DNA from 2 places in the Paenarthrobacter sp. E2MeOHC11 genome. Region 1 is predicted to be linked to the other one. Evidence: predicted binding sites of a transcription regulator. Region 1 holds the regulator's gene; the other holds the start of a gene.
The links. The regulator LexA, encoded in region 1, represses DNA repair genes until DNA is damaged. The targets are predictions, from matches to a motif close to TCGAACANNTGTTCGA.
Positions count from the first base shown of each region.

Region 2: the regulator LexA is predicted to act here: its motif matches at 4,744-4,759, upstream of ACSSVG_RS11035 (shikimate dehydrogenase).

Region 1 covers NZ_CP196673.1:352,596-360,041, reverse strand. The annotation lists gene dapF (diaminopimelate epimerase) at 1-64, shown strand, start outside; gene ACSSVG_RS01625 (class I SAM-dependent methyltransferase) at 45-659, opposite strand; gene hflX (GTPase HflX) at 1,176-2,738, shown strand; gene ACSSVG_RS01615 (ATP-dependent DNA helicase) at 2,731-4,791, shown strand; gene lexA (transcriptional repressor LexA) at 4,879-5,622, opposite strand; gene ACSSVG_RS01605 (LysM peptidoglycan-binding domain-containing protein) at 5,968-6,327, shown strand; gene ACSSVG_RS01600 (histidinol-phosphate transaminase) at 6,406-7,446, shown strand, end outside.
Region 2 covers NZ_CP196673.1:2,362,897-2,370,342, reverse strand. The annotation lists gene ACSSVG_RS11055 (lyase family protein) at 1-340, opposite strand, end outside; gene pcaG (protocatechuate 3,4-dioxygenase subunit alpha) at 337-930, opposite strand; gene pcaH (protocatechuate 3,4-dioxygenase subunit beta) at 935-1,804, opposite strand; gene ACSSVG_RS11040 (bifunctional sugar phosphate isomerase/epimerase/4-hydroxyphenylpyruvate dioxygenase family protein) at 1,858-3,732, opposite strand; gene ACSSVG_RS11035 (shikimate dehydrogenase) at 3,732-4,646, opposite strand; gene ACSSVG_RS11030 (IclR family transcriptional regulator) at 4,851-5,621, opposite strand; gene ACSSVG_RS11025 (MFS transporter) at 5,825-7,162, shown strand; gene ACSSVG_RS11020 (S-layer homology domain-containing protein) at 7,303-7,446, opposite strand, start outside.

The DNA of each region.
Region 1 (7,446 bases):
CGGTCGCGAGCACGTAGAGCTCAGCGGCCCTGCCGTCATCGTGGCTACTGGGACGCTTTCCTGACCCGAATAATCCTGAAAGACTTGGACGTACTCTCGCGCGAAACCGTGTAAGTGCTGTCCAGTTCACCGGCGAGCCACCGCTGGAGGGAATCGGAGCCAAGGTTCTTTTGAACCACCAGCCATGCATTGCCTCCTGGGGCAAGGCGGGGAATCCACTTCAGCAAGAGCGAGTGAAGTTCATCTTTGCCGATTCGGATGGGCGGGTTGGACCAGATCGTGTCGAATTCGACGCCGGCGTCCACCTCGTCGGGGAGGCTCGCCGTCACGTTGGTCAAGCCCAGGGCCGCGGCGTTCTCGTTGGTCAGCGTGACGCACCGTTCGTTGACGTCCACCGCGTGCACCTTGGCATGGGGTGCCATCAAGCCCAACGTCAAGGCGATGGGACCCCAACCACAGCCGATGTCCAAGAGGTTTCCCTGCGGCGAAGGCGGCGGAACTTCCGAGAAGAGTATCGCGGTACCTTTGTCGACGCCGTCGGGGCTGAAGATGCCGGAGGAGGTCTGCAACTGGCGCGTGGCTCCAGCGAGTTCCACCGTGAGGGGCTTTCTGGTGAAAGGTCCGGCTGGTTGGGCGGTGAAATAGTGTGCAGACTCCATAATTTGCCAGATTAGTTGGCTAACGGCGCCATGGGAAACTGCCCCGGCCAAGGGGTGGTTTGACACCGGGTGATAATGTGGAACGCATGTTCTTGATCTTCGAGTAAATAGCCGAAACCCGCCTGGTTCATCAGGCGGAGCACGGCACCGCCCGCGATGCAGGCCCGTCTTGGCCACCAGCCAAGCACGGGTCTTTCCGCCAGGCAGGTCCTACCGGCACAATCCGTTGGCTTTTTCCCGTCACGGACTCCTTGAAGATCCCACTATCCAGTCAGCTTCCTGATCCGCCAACCACTCCGGTTGCACGGTCGGGGCGGGCAGTGTGCAGTCTCCAGGTCGCCAGGAACCTCTGCGCGGATCCAACCACGCCGGAACACAGCAACCGCTGCCCATGTCACGGGTGGCCGTTCAGCACAGGAGGCCCTTTTGCCCCAAGCCCGTCAGCCCAGCGCGAATAGCGCCCCATTGAGCAACAAACAGCACTATTCTGGAATTGCCGAACAGTCTAAGGAGACCATGACCACCCAGAAGCACTCCGGATCCGATTCCGACGCCCAGGACATGAGTCCTGAACAAATCCAGGCCGTCATCGACCGGATACTTTCCAAGGATGTACCTGCGCCGTCATCCGATGACAACGAAGCCAATGGTGTGTTCGGCAAGGCGCAGGCGATTTCGACGCTTGACCAGGAACACAGCATTTACGACGGCGACCAGGAAGACCTGGCTGAACGCCGCGCACTGCGCCGCACCGCAGGTCTGTCCACTGAACTCGAAGACGTCACCGAGGTCGAATACCGGCAGCTGCGCCTTGAGCGCGTTGTCCTCGCCGGACTGTGGACCGAGGGCACCCTGGCCGATGCCGAGAATTCGCTTCGCGAACTTGCTGCGCTGGCAGAAACTGCCGGCTCCGAGGTCCTTGACGGTTTGGTCCAGCGCCGCACGAAGCCGGACCCGGGCACCTTCCTGGGATCGGGCAAGGCCCAGGAGCTCAAGGACATCGTTGCCGCCACCGGTGCGGACACCGTAGTGGTGGACACTGAGCTGGCACCGTCCCAGCGCCGCGGCCTTGAAGACATTGTCAAGGTCAAGGTCGTGGACAGGACCACCCTGATCCTGGACATCTTCGCCCAGCATGCCAAGAGCCGGGAAGGCAAGGCCCAGGTTGAGCTTGCACAGCTCGAATATCTGCTCCCGCGCCTCCGTGGCTGGGGTGACTCCATGTCCCGCCAGGCCGGTGGCCAAGTGGGTGGAGCCGGCGCAGGCATGGGCTCGCGTGGTCCTGGTGAAACAAAGATCGAACTGGACCGGCGTCGCATTCGCACGCGGATGGCCAAACTGCGTCGGGAAATCGCCGCGATGAAGCCGGCCCGCGAGACCAAGCGCGCCAACCGTCGTCGCAATGCTGTTCCTTCTGTCGCTATCGCCGGTTATACCAACGCCGGCAAGTCGTCGCTCCTGAACCGCTTGACCGACGCCGGTGTCCTGGTGGAAAACGCCCTGTTCGCTACCTTGGATCCCACCGTTCGCAAAGCCCAGACTCCGGATGGCATTGGCTACACGCTGGCCGACACTGTTGGGTTCGTCCGGTCTCTGCCAACGCAGCTGATTGAGGCCTTCCGGTCGACGCTGGAGGAAGTTGCTGACGCGGATCTGATCCTGCATGTCGTGGATGCCTCGCACCCGGACCCAGAAGGTCAAATCGCTGCCGTACGGGCTGTTTTCACTGAAGTGGATGCCCGCAAGGTTCCTGAGATCATCGTCCTGAACAAAGTCGACGTGGCGGATCCTTTCGTCGTGGAGCGCCTCAAACAGAAGGAGCCCCGCCATGCGGTGGTTTCCACTCGTACAGGCCAGGGCATCGCTGAGCTGTTGGAAGACATCAGCCAGTCCATTCCGCGCCCGGGCGTACGGCTTGAGCTGCTTATTCCCTACGACCGGGGAGACATGATCAGCAAGCTGCACAGTTCTGATTCGGAGATCCTGAACCTGGAGCATGAGGAAGACGGCACCCGCGTGGTGGTCATGGTCCGCGAGGGCCTGGCAGCCGAACTGGAGTCTTTCGTCAGCAATGGTTGAGAAGGTGGCGGCGGACGCCGTCGAATCGGTGGGAGAGAAAGCCACCCTTGAGCTGTTGGATCGTGCTGTCGCCGGCATGGGCGGTCAAAGCCGTGCCGGCCAGCACGAAATGGCCAAACATGTCACCCGGGCAATTGAAACCGGGGAGCACCTGCTGGTCCAGGCAGGAACGGGAACAGGTAAGTCTTTGGCGTACCTGATTCCGTTGATCGCGCATTCCATGGACAGCAACAAACCGACGCTCGTGTCCACCGCCACCTTGGCACTGCAAACCCAGATTGTTGGCCGGGATCTTCCCCGGCTGTTGGAGACCATCAACCCTGCCCTTGAACGACCCGTCAACGTGGCGCTCGTGAAGGGCAGGGCCAACTACGTCTGCCGCCAGAAGCTGGAAGGTGGGTTCCCCAGCGAAGAGCCGTCCGAGGGGCAGCTGTTTTCCTTAGGCGAGGACACCAGCGTGCCGCACTTCGCGGCATCCATGGGCGGACCGCAGTCACAGCTCGGCAAGGAAGTGGTCCGCCTCCGCGAGTGGGCCGAAAAGACGACCACCGGCGACCGTGACGAACTGATGCCCGGCGTCACGGACCGTGCCTGGCGGCAAGTCTCTGTGACCTCCATGGAGTGCCTCGGCGCGCAGAAGTGTCCGGTGGCTGAAGAGTGCTTCAGTGAGTTGGCGCGGTCCCGCGCGGGTGAGGCCGACGTCGTCGTCACCAACCACGCCATGCTTGCCGTCAGCGCCTTTGAAGGGCTGGCTGTGTTGCCTGAGTATGACGTCGTGGTGGTGGACGAGGCACACGAGCTGCAGGATCGCGTGACCGGCGCGGTCTCGGGCCAGTTGTCTGTGGCCATGGTTCATGCCGCGGCGTCAAGCGCACGCAAGCACACCGCCATCACGGTGGATGCCCTCAACGCTGCGGCGGAGCGCCTGGACATGGCCATCGCAGGGGTGCCCAACGGGTTGCTGGCCAGTGGGCTCAACGACGAACAGCTTGACTGCCTTGACCAGTTACGCGATGCGACCCGCGCGGCGCTCTCAGATTCCAAGACCGACTCTTCCAACGCGGTCGACGGCGGCAGGCAGCTCGCTCGCTCACGGCTCATGCTCATTCTTGAATTGTGCGAGCGGATGCTGGCCGCCAAGGAGAACCGGGAAGTGGTCTGGTTTTCCCGCAACAGCACCTTCGACCCCCAACAGGGTTACTCGCAGCCTGATGAAACGGCACCGGCACTGATCAACATCGCGCCACTCAGCGTCGCGGGACGGCTGCGCGAAGGCCTCTTCGAGGGCCACACCGTGGTGCTCACCTCCGCCACGCTGGCGATTGGCTCTGCCTTCGAACCGGCGGCTGGAGGTCTGGGCCTCATCGGCGACGGCGCCCCGAGCTGGACCGGGATTGATGTTGGATCGCCCTTTGATTACCCCAAACAGGGGGTGCTGTATGTTGCCAAGCACTTGCCCAAGCCGGGGCGTGGGACCTCGCCCGAGGCTCTCGATGAGCTCGAAGACCTCATCCGGGCATCCGGCGGGGGAGCGCTTTGTCTCTTCTCTTCGCGGCGAGCTGCCGAAGAAGCCGCCGACGCCATGCGGCTGCGCCTTGACATGGACATTCTCTGCCAGGGCGAATCCACCATGGCTGCCCTTGTGAAGCAATTCGCAGATGAGCCGGACACTTGCCTGTTTGGCACCATGTCACTCTGGCAGGGCGTCGACGTGCCGGGTGGTTCGTGCCGCCTGGTGGTGATTGACCGCATTCCCTTCCCGCGCCCCGACGATCCCCTGATGACTGCCCGCTCCCGGGCAGTCGCCCAGTCGGGCGGGAATGGCTTCATGGCCGTGTCAGCAACGCATGCCGCCATCCGCTTGGCACAAGGCGCTGGGCGCCTTATCCGTTCAACGGGAGACAAGGGAGTCGTGGCCGTGCTTGACTCACGGCTGTCGACGGAACGCTACGGCGGTTTTCTGAGGGCTGCGCTTCCGCCGTTCTGGGCGACGACGGACAGGGCGGTTGTGCGCGGCGTGCTGGAACGCCTGGGCTCCGCCAAGGCCTCCTAGGTCCAACAATGCCTCGTGGGGCCAACAAAGCCTCCTGGGTGCGGCAAAAGCCGCCCAGGAGGCTTGGGGTACCTACCTAGTGGGCACCTACAGGGAACGCAGAACAGAGACAACCTTGCCCATGATGGTGGCTTGGTCGCCAAGGATTGGCTCGTATTGGGTGTTCTGGGGCAGCAACCACGTGTGGCCATCGCGCTGACGGAACGTCTTGACGGTAGCCTCGTCATCCAGCAGTGCGGCCACGATGTCGCCGTTGATGGCGTCGTTCTGGCGGCGCACAACAACCCAGTCACCGTCGCAGATGGCGGCATCAATCATTGAGTCGCCTGCCACCTTCAGCATGAACAGTTCGCCGTGGCCCACAAGTTGCCTGGGAAGGGGCAAGACGTCTTCCACTGCCTGGTCAGCCAGGATGGGGCCGCCTGCAGCGATCCGGCCCACCAGGGGAACCATGGCAGTATCGCTGGCGCTGGCCAGCTCCGTGACGGCAAGGCCACCCGCGCTGCGCAGCGTCGCAGGGGCTTCGACGCCGGGAATTGGTCCGCCATCCAACGTCAACGGCATCAGGACTTCCATGGCACGGGGACGCTTGGGGTCCCTGCGCAGATAGCCGAGCTTCTCGAGCTGGGAAAGCTGATGCGTGACACTCGACAAACTTGCCAGGCCGACGGTGTCACCGATCTCACGCATGCTTGGCGGATACCCATTGTCATTCACCGAGCGTTGGATGGTCTCCAGAATTTTTTTCTGCCGGACAGTCAGGCTCTTGGGACTCTTTTGAGGCTGTTGGCTCCGCAGGGGTGCCCCGCCGCCTGTGGCTTTCGCTGCCATGTTCGCCAGTGCCTTTCCATTCGCCCCGGAACGATCCAGGGGTGTCGGGTCTGCAAAAAATGTCAGACCCTCCTGTTCCACTGAAACAGTGCTGTTTCTTCACTCAAACGTAGGGCAGGCACAGGCGTTTATCAAACATTTGTTCTAGCGAGTCTCGACACCGTTCGTTGATAAGTGCTAAAAATGTCATAGCAAGGTTCGAATATGTGTTCTATAAACCCGAACCGGATGACGGATGTTCGAACAGAGTGTTCGAACATCCGGGATCGGGGGAGGGGAACACAAAGAATTGGCAGCCATGTACCGGAATCCGGCGCAAGGCAATAGCTCAGAAGGGCTCAGCTCATGTCCGCAATCACTACGTTCGCTGATTTCCGCACTACCCAGGCGCCGACGCGCCTGCGTCTTACCCGCCGGGGTCGGATGGTCTTCTTTGGCATCCCCGCAATGCTGCTGGTGGCTGCGCTGCTGAGCCTGGCCGGTTTCATTACGTCCCCTGCCAAGGCCTCGGACTCGCAGGCGCAGCTCCAGCCGCCGGTCGCGGTGACCGTGACGGTCCAGCCCGGGCAGTCGCTGTGGGGTATCGCCGGCGCAGCTGCTCCGGAGCGCGATCCCAGGGATGTCATCTCCGAGATCATTCAGCTCAACGACCTCCATGGTGGCCGGATCCAGCCCGGGCAGCGTTTGTTCGTCCCGGCAAGCTAGCGCGTTCCACCGTGGCTGGATCCGGTGGCGCGGCGTCACAGTTACTCGGCAGTCCCGGTAGCCCCTTAAACTGTCTTGGTGAGTGACCAGCTTGAGCGACTAGACCGACTACCCCTCCGGACCAACCTGCGTGGACTGAGCCCTTATGGCGCACCGCAGCTTGACGTTCCTATCCTGCTCAATGTCAACGAGAACACTCATGGCGTTCCCGCGGACGTCCAGGCGGCCATCACGGAAGCCGTTGCCGCCGCGGCCACGGGGCTGAACCGCTACCCGGACCGGGAGTTCACTGAACTGCGCGAGTCCTTGGCCGAATACCTTGGCCACGATCTCACCCCGGACAACATTTGGGCCGCCAATGGTTCAAATGAGGTCCTGCAGCAGATCCTCCAAGCATTCGGCGGACCCGGTCGGAAGGCACTCGGATTCCCGCCCACGTATTCGATGTACCCCCTGCTGGCCAGTGGCACGGATACCGAATACGTACGCGGAGTCCGGGCAGAGGATTACGGTTTGGATGCGGCGTCGGCGGCAGCGCAGGTTCGTGAAACAGGAGCCAACATTGTGTTCCTGTGCTCGCCCAACAACCCCACCGGAACAGGCCTGGGCCTGGAAGTTGTTGAGGCCGTTTACGAGGCCGGGGAAGCCAGCCAGGCCATCGTGATCGTCGACGAGGCCTATCACGAGTTCGCCCATGACAACACGCCAAGTGCCCTGACCTTGCTGCCCGGGCGCGAGCGTCTGATCGTTTCCCGCACCATGAGCAAGGCCTTCGCCCTCGCGGGCGCCCGGCTGGGCTATATGGCCGCAGCACCCGAGGTTACAGACGCCATCAGGTTGGTCCGCCTCCCGTATCACCTGTCGGCTGTTACTCAGGCAACTGCCCTGGCGGCCCTCAACCACCGCGAGGCCCTCATGGCCGACGTCGAGGACATCAAGGTCCAACGCGACCGCATCGTGACTGAACTCCTGCGCATGGGTCTCAAGCCTTCAGCCTCGGACTCCAACTATGTGTTCTTTGGCGGGCTCGAGAACCCGCACGCCATCTGGCAAGGCCTGCTTGACGCGGGTGTGCTGGTTCGCGACGTCGGCATTCCCGGACACTTGCGGGTCACCGCA
Region 2 (7,446 bases), 2.0 Mb from region 1:
CGTCCTGGCTGGTCAGCGAGGTGTGGACTGCCCTGCCGGCGATTCCTGCAGAATCCAAGGACTTCACGCGGGCCCGGAGATCCCCGAGAAGGGGGATCACCGGGTTGGCGCCGCCTTGGGCGCGCTCCGCTACCGAAAGAACGTCGTAGGAACCGGCATCGGCGGCTTCGGCCACCACGGCGGCGGATCCGGCGGGGACAAGTCCCGCGTCCTCGAGGACGGCAGCCCAGGAGGCTTCGACGTCGAGAATTGCCGCGATCACGGCACGGTCGCCCGTCAGCGCCGCCACAGCGGGCGACGCCGAGACGGGGCTAAGGAGGCCGAAGTCGCCGTCGGTCATGCCTGGTTTTCCGTAGTGATGTCGAGCGAACCGTCCTGCTGGAAGTCCAGGAACACGGTCTCGTCGCCGCCCTGCAGGCGGATGTCCCAGGTGAGGCCGCCATCGGCATCACGGCGTGCAATCAACGTCTTGCGGCGCTCCGGATCCAGGGAGCTCAGCAGGGGATCGTTGGCCAGTGCTTCCTCATTTTCCGGCAGGTACACGCGGGTGAAGAGGCGGTTCATGAGGCCGCGGGCGAAGACGGCTACCGAGATGAACGCCGCAGCGCCGGGAGCCGTGGGCCCTGGGTTGACCGTGGTGAAGGTGTACACGCCGGAGTTGCCAACGGCGCCGCGGCCCCAACCGGTGAATGTGTAGCCGTCGCGGACCAGGGAGCCGGTGCGCTGGACGATGTTGCCCTCGGAGTCCGGCTGCCAGATCTCGAGGATGGCGTCCGGAATGGTGTTTCCGGCGCCGTCATACACGGTGCCCTGGAGGCGGATGCTTCCGGGGCTGCCCGGTGCCAGGAGTTCGTTGTCCTTGTCATAGGGAAGGGCGTAGCCGTAGAAAGGGCCTACGGTCTGGCCCGGTGTGGGTGCCAGCTTGCTCATGCGCTTACTCCTCGTCCCCGGCGTCGCCGTATGCTTCGTTTTCGGTCCAGGTCCGCTTGGAACCGGTCAGGATGATGTCCCACTTGTAGCCGAGGGCCCATTCGGGGCTGGTGAGCTCGTGGTCGTACTGCGCCACCAGGCGGTCGCGGGCGTCCTGGTCCACGATCGACTGGTAGATGGGGTCCAGCGGGAAGAGCTGGTCGCCCGGGAAGTACATCTGGGTGACGATGCGCTGTGTGAACTCCGAGCCGAACATGGAGAAGTGGATGTGCGCCGGGCGCCAGGCGTTCAGGTGGTTCTTCCACGGGTACGCGCCGGGCTTGATGGTGGTGAAGCTGTACGAGCCGTCCTCGCCCGTGATGCAACGGCCGACGCCGGTGAAGTTCGGGTCCAGCGGTGCAGGGTGCTGATCGCGTTTGTGGATGTAGCGGCCGGATGCGTTGGCCTGCCAGATCTCCACGAGCTGACCGGCCACCGGGCGGCCGTCGCCATCGAGGACACGGCCGGCGACGATGATCCGCTCGCCCTGCGGTTCCCCGTTGTGCTGGATGGTCAAGTCCGATTCCAGCGCGTGCACGTCCTGGTGTCCGAAGGCCGGTGAGTAGAGCTCGATGGTCTCCGGGTCCGCGTGGTGCAGGCTCTTGGTGGGGTGGCGCAGGATGCTGCTGCGGTACGGTGCGTAGTCCAGGCGCGGCATGGTCTCGGGACTTTTGCCGTTCTTGAGGGCCTCGGCGTAGCGATCCCCGATGCCCTTGATCTCAGCGCTGAGATCCGCCTGGGTTTCCACTTTCTTGGAATCATGCGCGGCGTGAGGCTCAGCGGCTGGCACGAGTTCCTCGGATTCAAGCGCCTGTGCTGTCTGTTCTTGCGGCACGGCCGGCTCCTTTCGGTTGATGGGTTCTCTTTGTTTGCGGGGCGGCGGCGGGGTTACACCCGGTGGAGCGAGTCGTATTGGACGGCGTGGCGCACCGGGGCGTTGGGCGCCCCATAACCGTCATAGCTGCCCCGACGTTCCACCATTTCGAAGAACACACTGCCCACGGTGGCGGTGTAGAAGTGGAGGAATTCGCCGTTGGCGTCCCGGTCATACAGGAGGTTGAGCTCCTTGAGGGTGCCCAGGAACCCGGGTTCAAGATCGAACCGGGCGTCCAGGTCCTCGTAATAGTTGGCCGGAATCTGCAGGAACTCAAGGCCACGGTCGCGGGCTGACCTGGCCGTGGCCACGAGGTCGTCCACGGCGAAGGCGATGTGTTCCTGATACGTTTTGCGAGCTGTTTCCTGGGCTTGCTGGGCGGGCGCAAGGTTGAGGACCAGCCTGACCGCGCCGTTGCTTGTCTCCATGACCTGCGAGCGAACCAGTCCGCTGGGGCTGGGAACCTCCGCGAACGGCTGCGGTTCCAAGGCCAAAGCGCTGGTGTAGAAGAGGACGGCTTCATCGAAGTGCTGCCACGGCTGGGCGAGGTTGACGTGGTCGATGACCGCGTTCCGTTGCGCTGCGGAGTGTTCCAGGCCCTCGCCGAACTCGTGCGTCCATGCCGCGGTGCCGTCCGGGCTGCCCTGGCAGAGGAAGATCTCGGTGGAGTCCGGGGCTGAGATGCCTTGGAAGACTTCCTCGTCTGCCTGGACTTTGCGGGCCACCACGGGCGCCTTGAGTTGCTGGGCGCGAGCGGAGGCAATCACGGGAGAGTCGACGTCGAACCCCAAAGCGGCGATAGCCGGTTCCGAATGCGAGGCCGCTTGTTCGTTGATGATCACGCGGGCCTGGCCCATGGTCCACAGCTGGACATCCTTGGTGCGGTGGCGGCCCTCGAAGCCGAACCCGAGCTGGCCCAGGAGCTTCTCGAGCTGCGCGGTGTCGTCAGCCTTGACTTCGGCGAAGTTGAAGCCGGCGGGTTCGTTCACCTTGGGCAGCGTGGCCAGTTCCATGGGATAACGACGGCGGGACGAGCTACCGTTGCCGGCGGCGGTTTCACTGGAGGTGCTTGCGAGCCATTTGGCGCTCTGCTCCTCCAGCCAGATCAGGGAGCGCATGGCGTCCACGGCGGTGCGTTCGGTGTCGGACTGCCGGAAAACGTCATTGAAGACTTCCAGGGACACCGGGCCCGTATACCCCGCGCGGACCACGTGGCCCATGAACTTGGCGAGCTCGAACTGGCCTTCGCCCGGGAACACGCGGTAGTGGCGGCTCCAGGACAGCACGTCCATGGAGAGCTTGGGGGCGTCTGCAACCTGGACGAAGAAGATCTTCTCCGCGTTGATGTCCTCAATGGGCGCAGTGTCCCAGTCGCGGGACAGGATGTGGAAGGAGTCCAGGCACGTGCCCAGGTTGGGGTGGTCCACCATTTCCACCAGGCGGTACGCGTGCTCGTAGTCGTTGACGTACTTGCCCCAGGCCAGCGCTTCGTAGGCGACCTTGACGCCGTGATCCCCGGCCAGCCCGGCGAGTTCGGCCAGCTGGGAAGCGCGGAGTTCGTCGTCGTCGATTGTTGCCGTGGCTACGTTGGAGCACACCAGGATGGTGTCCATGCCCAGGCGGGACATGAGCTTGAACTTGGCCTCCGCCCGGCGAAGGTTGGCCTTCAGCAGGTCCGGAGTGACGCCGTCGAAATCCCGGAACGGCTGGTAAAGATCAAGGCCCAAGCCAAGATCTGCAGCCATGCTCCGGACTTCCTCCGGACTGTGCGGGGACGTGACGAGGTCTTGCTCGAAGATCTCGATGCCGTCGAATCCCGCAATCGCGCAGGCCTGCATCTTCTCCTTCAGCGTGCCGGACAGGCAGACCGTGGCGATTCCGGTGCGCATCAGTGGCCCGCCTTCGTCAGCTCGGGGGCCAGCGCGGCCGCGGCGTCTTCCACGGCGATCAGTTCCAGGAAGTGCGCCCGCATGCGTTCGCGGTTGGCTTCGCGCCCGGTGATGAGCTGGAAGGCATCCGCCGCCTGGCCGACTGCCATGCGACCACCGTCCAGGACATCGCAGCCCTTGGCGCGTGCTTCGCGGACCAGTTGCGTTTCGATGGGGCGGTAGACGATGTCGGCCACCCAGTGGCGCGGTTCCAGCTGTTCGATGTCCAAGGGAAGACCCGGGTGGGCCGCCATGCCGATGGGAGTGCAGTGCACCAGGCCGTCGGCGAGGGGCATGACCTGGCTCAGCTCGTTGGTGCTCCGCGGCGTGACGGTGGCTTCCGGGAAGAGCCCGCCGAGTTCGGAGGCACGTTCTGCGGCGCGGGCGGGATCCATGTCCACGAGGTCCAGCGTGCTGACGCCGGCCTTGAGCAGCGCGTACGCAACGGCGGAGCCGGCACCGCCTGCACCGAGCTGGACCACGCGGTCCAGCTTCGCGGCCGGCAGCCCTGTGGCGAGCGCCGCGCCGAAGCCGGAGAAGTCCGTGTTGTGGCCGATCAGCCGACCGTCCTGGATGAGGACCGTATTGACGGCACCCAGGCGACGGGCGTCGTCGGAAATTTCATCAAGGTGCCCAAGCACCAGCTGCTTGCACGGGTGGGTGATGTTCAGGCCGTTGAAGCCCATGCGCTGTGCTGCGGTCAGGAGATCACCGACGGCGGTGGCCGGCAACGCGAGTTCCAACAGGTCGATGGGGCGGTACAGCAAGCGAAGGCCCTGCACATCGGCTTCACGTTCGTGCATGGGCGGCGTGAGCGAGGGCATGACGCCTTCGCCTATGAGGCCCACCAGAACGGACTCGGCTCGGTTGCTCATCCTAAAGCTCCTTTGACTTCAGCACCGCGGGCTTCTTGCGCTTTTCTGGGGCGCCGCCTGACCGGGTGTTATTTAGATTACTACAAGTGTTCATATTCCGCACGCATGTTCTTATCGCGAACATTTGCTGGGAGCGCACCCTCTCAAGTCGCAGCTCAAGGCGTTATGAGGCCCTAAAACGGCTTTAACTGCGACTCAGTTGGGTCAGCGCTGGGGCAGGCGGGCCGCGAGTTCCGCCGCAGCCTCCTGCAGAGTGGGAACGTGGGCGATGAGTTCCTCCAGGGTCAGGCGGAAGACGGGCACAGCGACGGCCACGGAGGCGAAGGCGTGGCCCTGGGAGTTCAGAACCGGCACAGCAACAGCACGCATGCCAATCTCGTTCTCCTCATCCATCACCGCGTAGCCCTGCCGGCGTACCTGCTCGATCTCCGCCCGGAACGCGTCGCGGTCAGTGATGGAATGTTCCGTGAGTGGATCCAGGGGCAGCTCCTCCAGGAGGCGCTTCCGCTCGATCTCTTCTTCGAACGCCACAATGGCCTTGCCTACCGACGTCGTGTGCAGTGCACCCAGATGGCCGGGATCGCTGGTGACGCGGAAGGTCTTGGGGCCATCCACCTTATTGACCGTCAGATGATGGTTGCCGTCGCGGACGGACAGGATGGTGGCCTCATGCGTGCGCTCGGTAACGCGCTGCAGGACCGGCAAGGCAGTGGCGGCGAAACCGTGATGATTGGAAACCCTCTGACCGAGCTGGAACACGCGCAATCCCAGGTGGTAGCGGCGGCCATCAGGCTCGTAATCCACAAAGCCGTCGCGCGTCAGCGAGCCCAGCAGGCGATAGGTGGTGCTGAACGGCAGGCTGGCGCTCCTGGCCAGGTCAGCCGCACTTGCACCCCGCGGTTCATTGCCCAGAAGTACCAAAAGGCTTAGGGCTTTGCCGACCATGTCGGTCTTTGTGTCCTCTTTCACACTCATAGCTCGATGCTCTCACATAGTGAGAGCTATTTCTAGATGGTGGTGACATCTCTTGACAAGTGACCCCACTCACAGCCAGTATTGCTGTATTGCACAAGTAGCTCTCACCATGTGGTTACTTTCGGGATGATCCGGCCGCACCTCGTTCTGGTCTTCCCTTTGAAGCTAGATCCGCGACATCGTCGTCACAGAAGGAACCTCCCATGAGCCAAACAATGCCGTCAGCGACGCCAGGCACTGAAACAACCACCGGAACACCCAAGAAAGCCGCGCTTGCCAGCTTCCTTGGCAGCGCCGTCGAGTACTACGACTTCTTCATCTTCGGTTCTGCCGCGGCCCTGATCTTCCCCCACGTCTTCTTCCCATCGGCCGACGCCAACGCGGCCATCATGTCCTTCGCAACCTTCGGCTTCGCCTATGTTGCCCGGCCCGTCGGTGCCGTGATTCTGGGTCACTTCGGCGACCGTATTGGCCGGCAGAAGGTCCTGATGTTCACGCTGGTCCTGATGGGCGCAGCCACGTTCGTCATCGGCTGCCTCCCGGACTTCAAGACCATTGGCTGGTGGGCGCCCGTCCTGCTGGTCCTTGCCCGTCTTTGCCAAGGTCTTTCCGCGGCCGGCGAGCAAGCCGGCGCTTCCTCCATGACCCTTGAACACGCCCCGGACAACCGCCGCTCCTTCTTCACCTCCTGGACCCTTACCGGCACCCAGGGTGGCCAAATCCTGGCGGCACTGGTGTTCATCCCTGTGGTGGCACTGCCGGATGAGATCAAGTACGGCATCGGCTGGCGCATTCCGTTCTGGCTCAGCGCAGTGGTTGTCCTGGTGGCCTTCTTCATCCGCCGCACCCTCCACGAGCCGCCGGCCTTCGCGGAAGCCAAGAAGAACAATGAGATCTCCAAGCTCCCCGTTGCCGATCTCCTGCGGCTGCACTGGCGCGATGTTCTCCGCGTGGTCTGCTGCGCCTTCATCGCCGCAGTCAGCACTGTCTTTGGAACCCTGGCCATCAAGTACGCCCAGGATGTTGCCGGCGTCAACAGCACCATCACGCTCTGGCTGGTGGTCGCAGCAAACGTTGTTGCCCTGGGAACCCAGCCCCTGTTCGGCATGCTCGCGGACAAGATCGGCCGGAAGCCCGTCTTCATCTACGGAGCCTTCGCCAGCGCCATCATGACTCCGGTGTTCCTGCTGACCCTCGAGTCGGGCATGGTGCCGCTCATGTTCCTCGTCTCCGTGGTGTTCTTCTCCTTCGGATACGCCGCAGCAAACGCAGTATGGCCGTCCTTCTACGGTGAAATGTTCAGCACCAAGGTCCGCTTCTCCGGTCTGGCCATCGGCACGCAGCTCGGCTTCCTCATGGCAGGCTTCGCCCCGGCCATCGTCACCGCGCTGGGCGGAACCAAGCCCGGCGGATGGGTTCAGATCTCCATCTTCACCGCAGTCATCTGTGTGATCGCAGCCGTCTCAGCGATGACGGCCCGCGAGTCCGCAAAGACACCCACCGCAGAGCTCGGCCTTCACAAGCAAGCCCAGCACGCCTAAGTCTGACGCTCCCGCTTTGTCTGGTCTGGAGCACGGAAAGCCCGGGATGTCACCTGACATTCCGGGCTTTTCGCTGTGCCTGAGACGCGACAGGCCGAGACAACTGGGACGGAGCGCGCCGCGCCACCTGAGAGGAGCGTCTAACTGTCCTGCGCGTTGAACCTGTACATGAAGGCGGCCATGGCATCACGATTGACGGGCGTCAGGGGCCGGAAAGTGCGGTCATCCCAGCCGGTACTGATCTCCGTGGACGCCAACCACGCGATCTCCTTGTAGAACTGGGC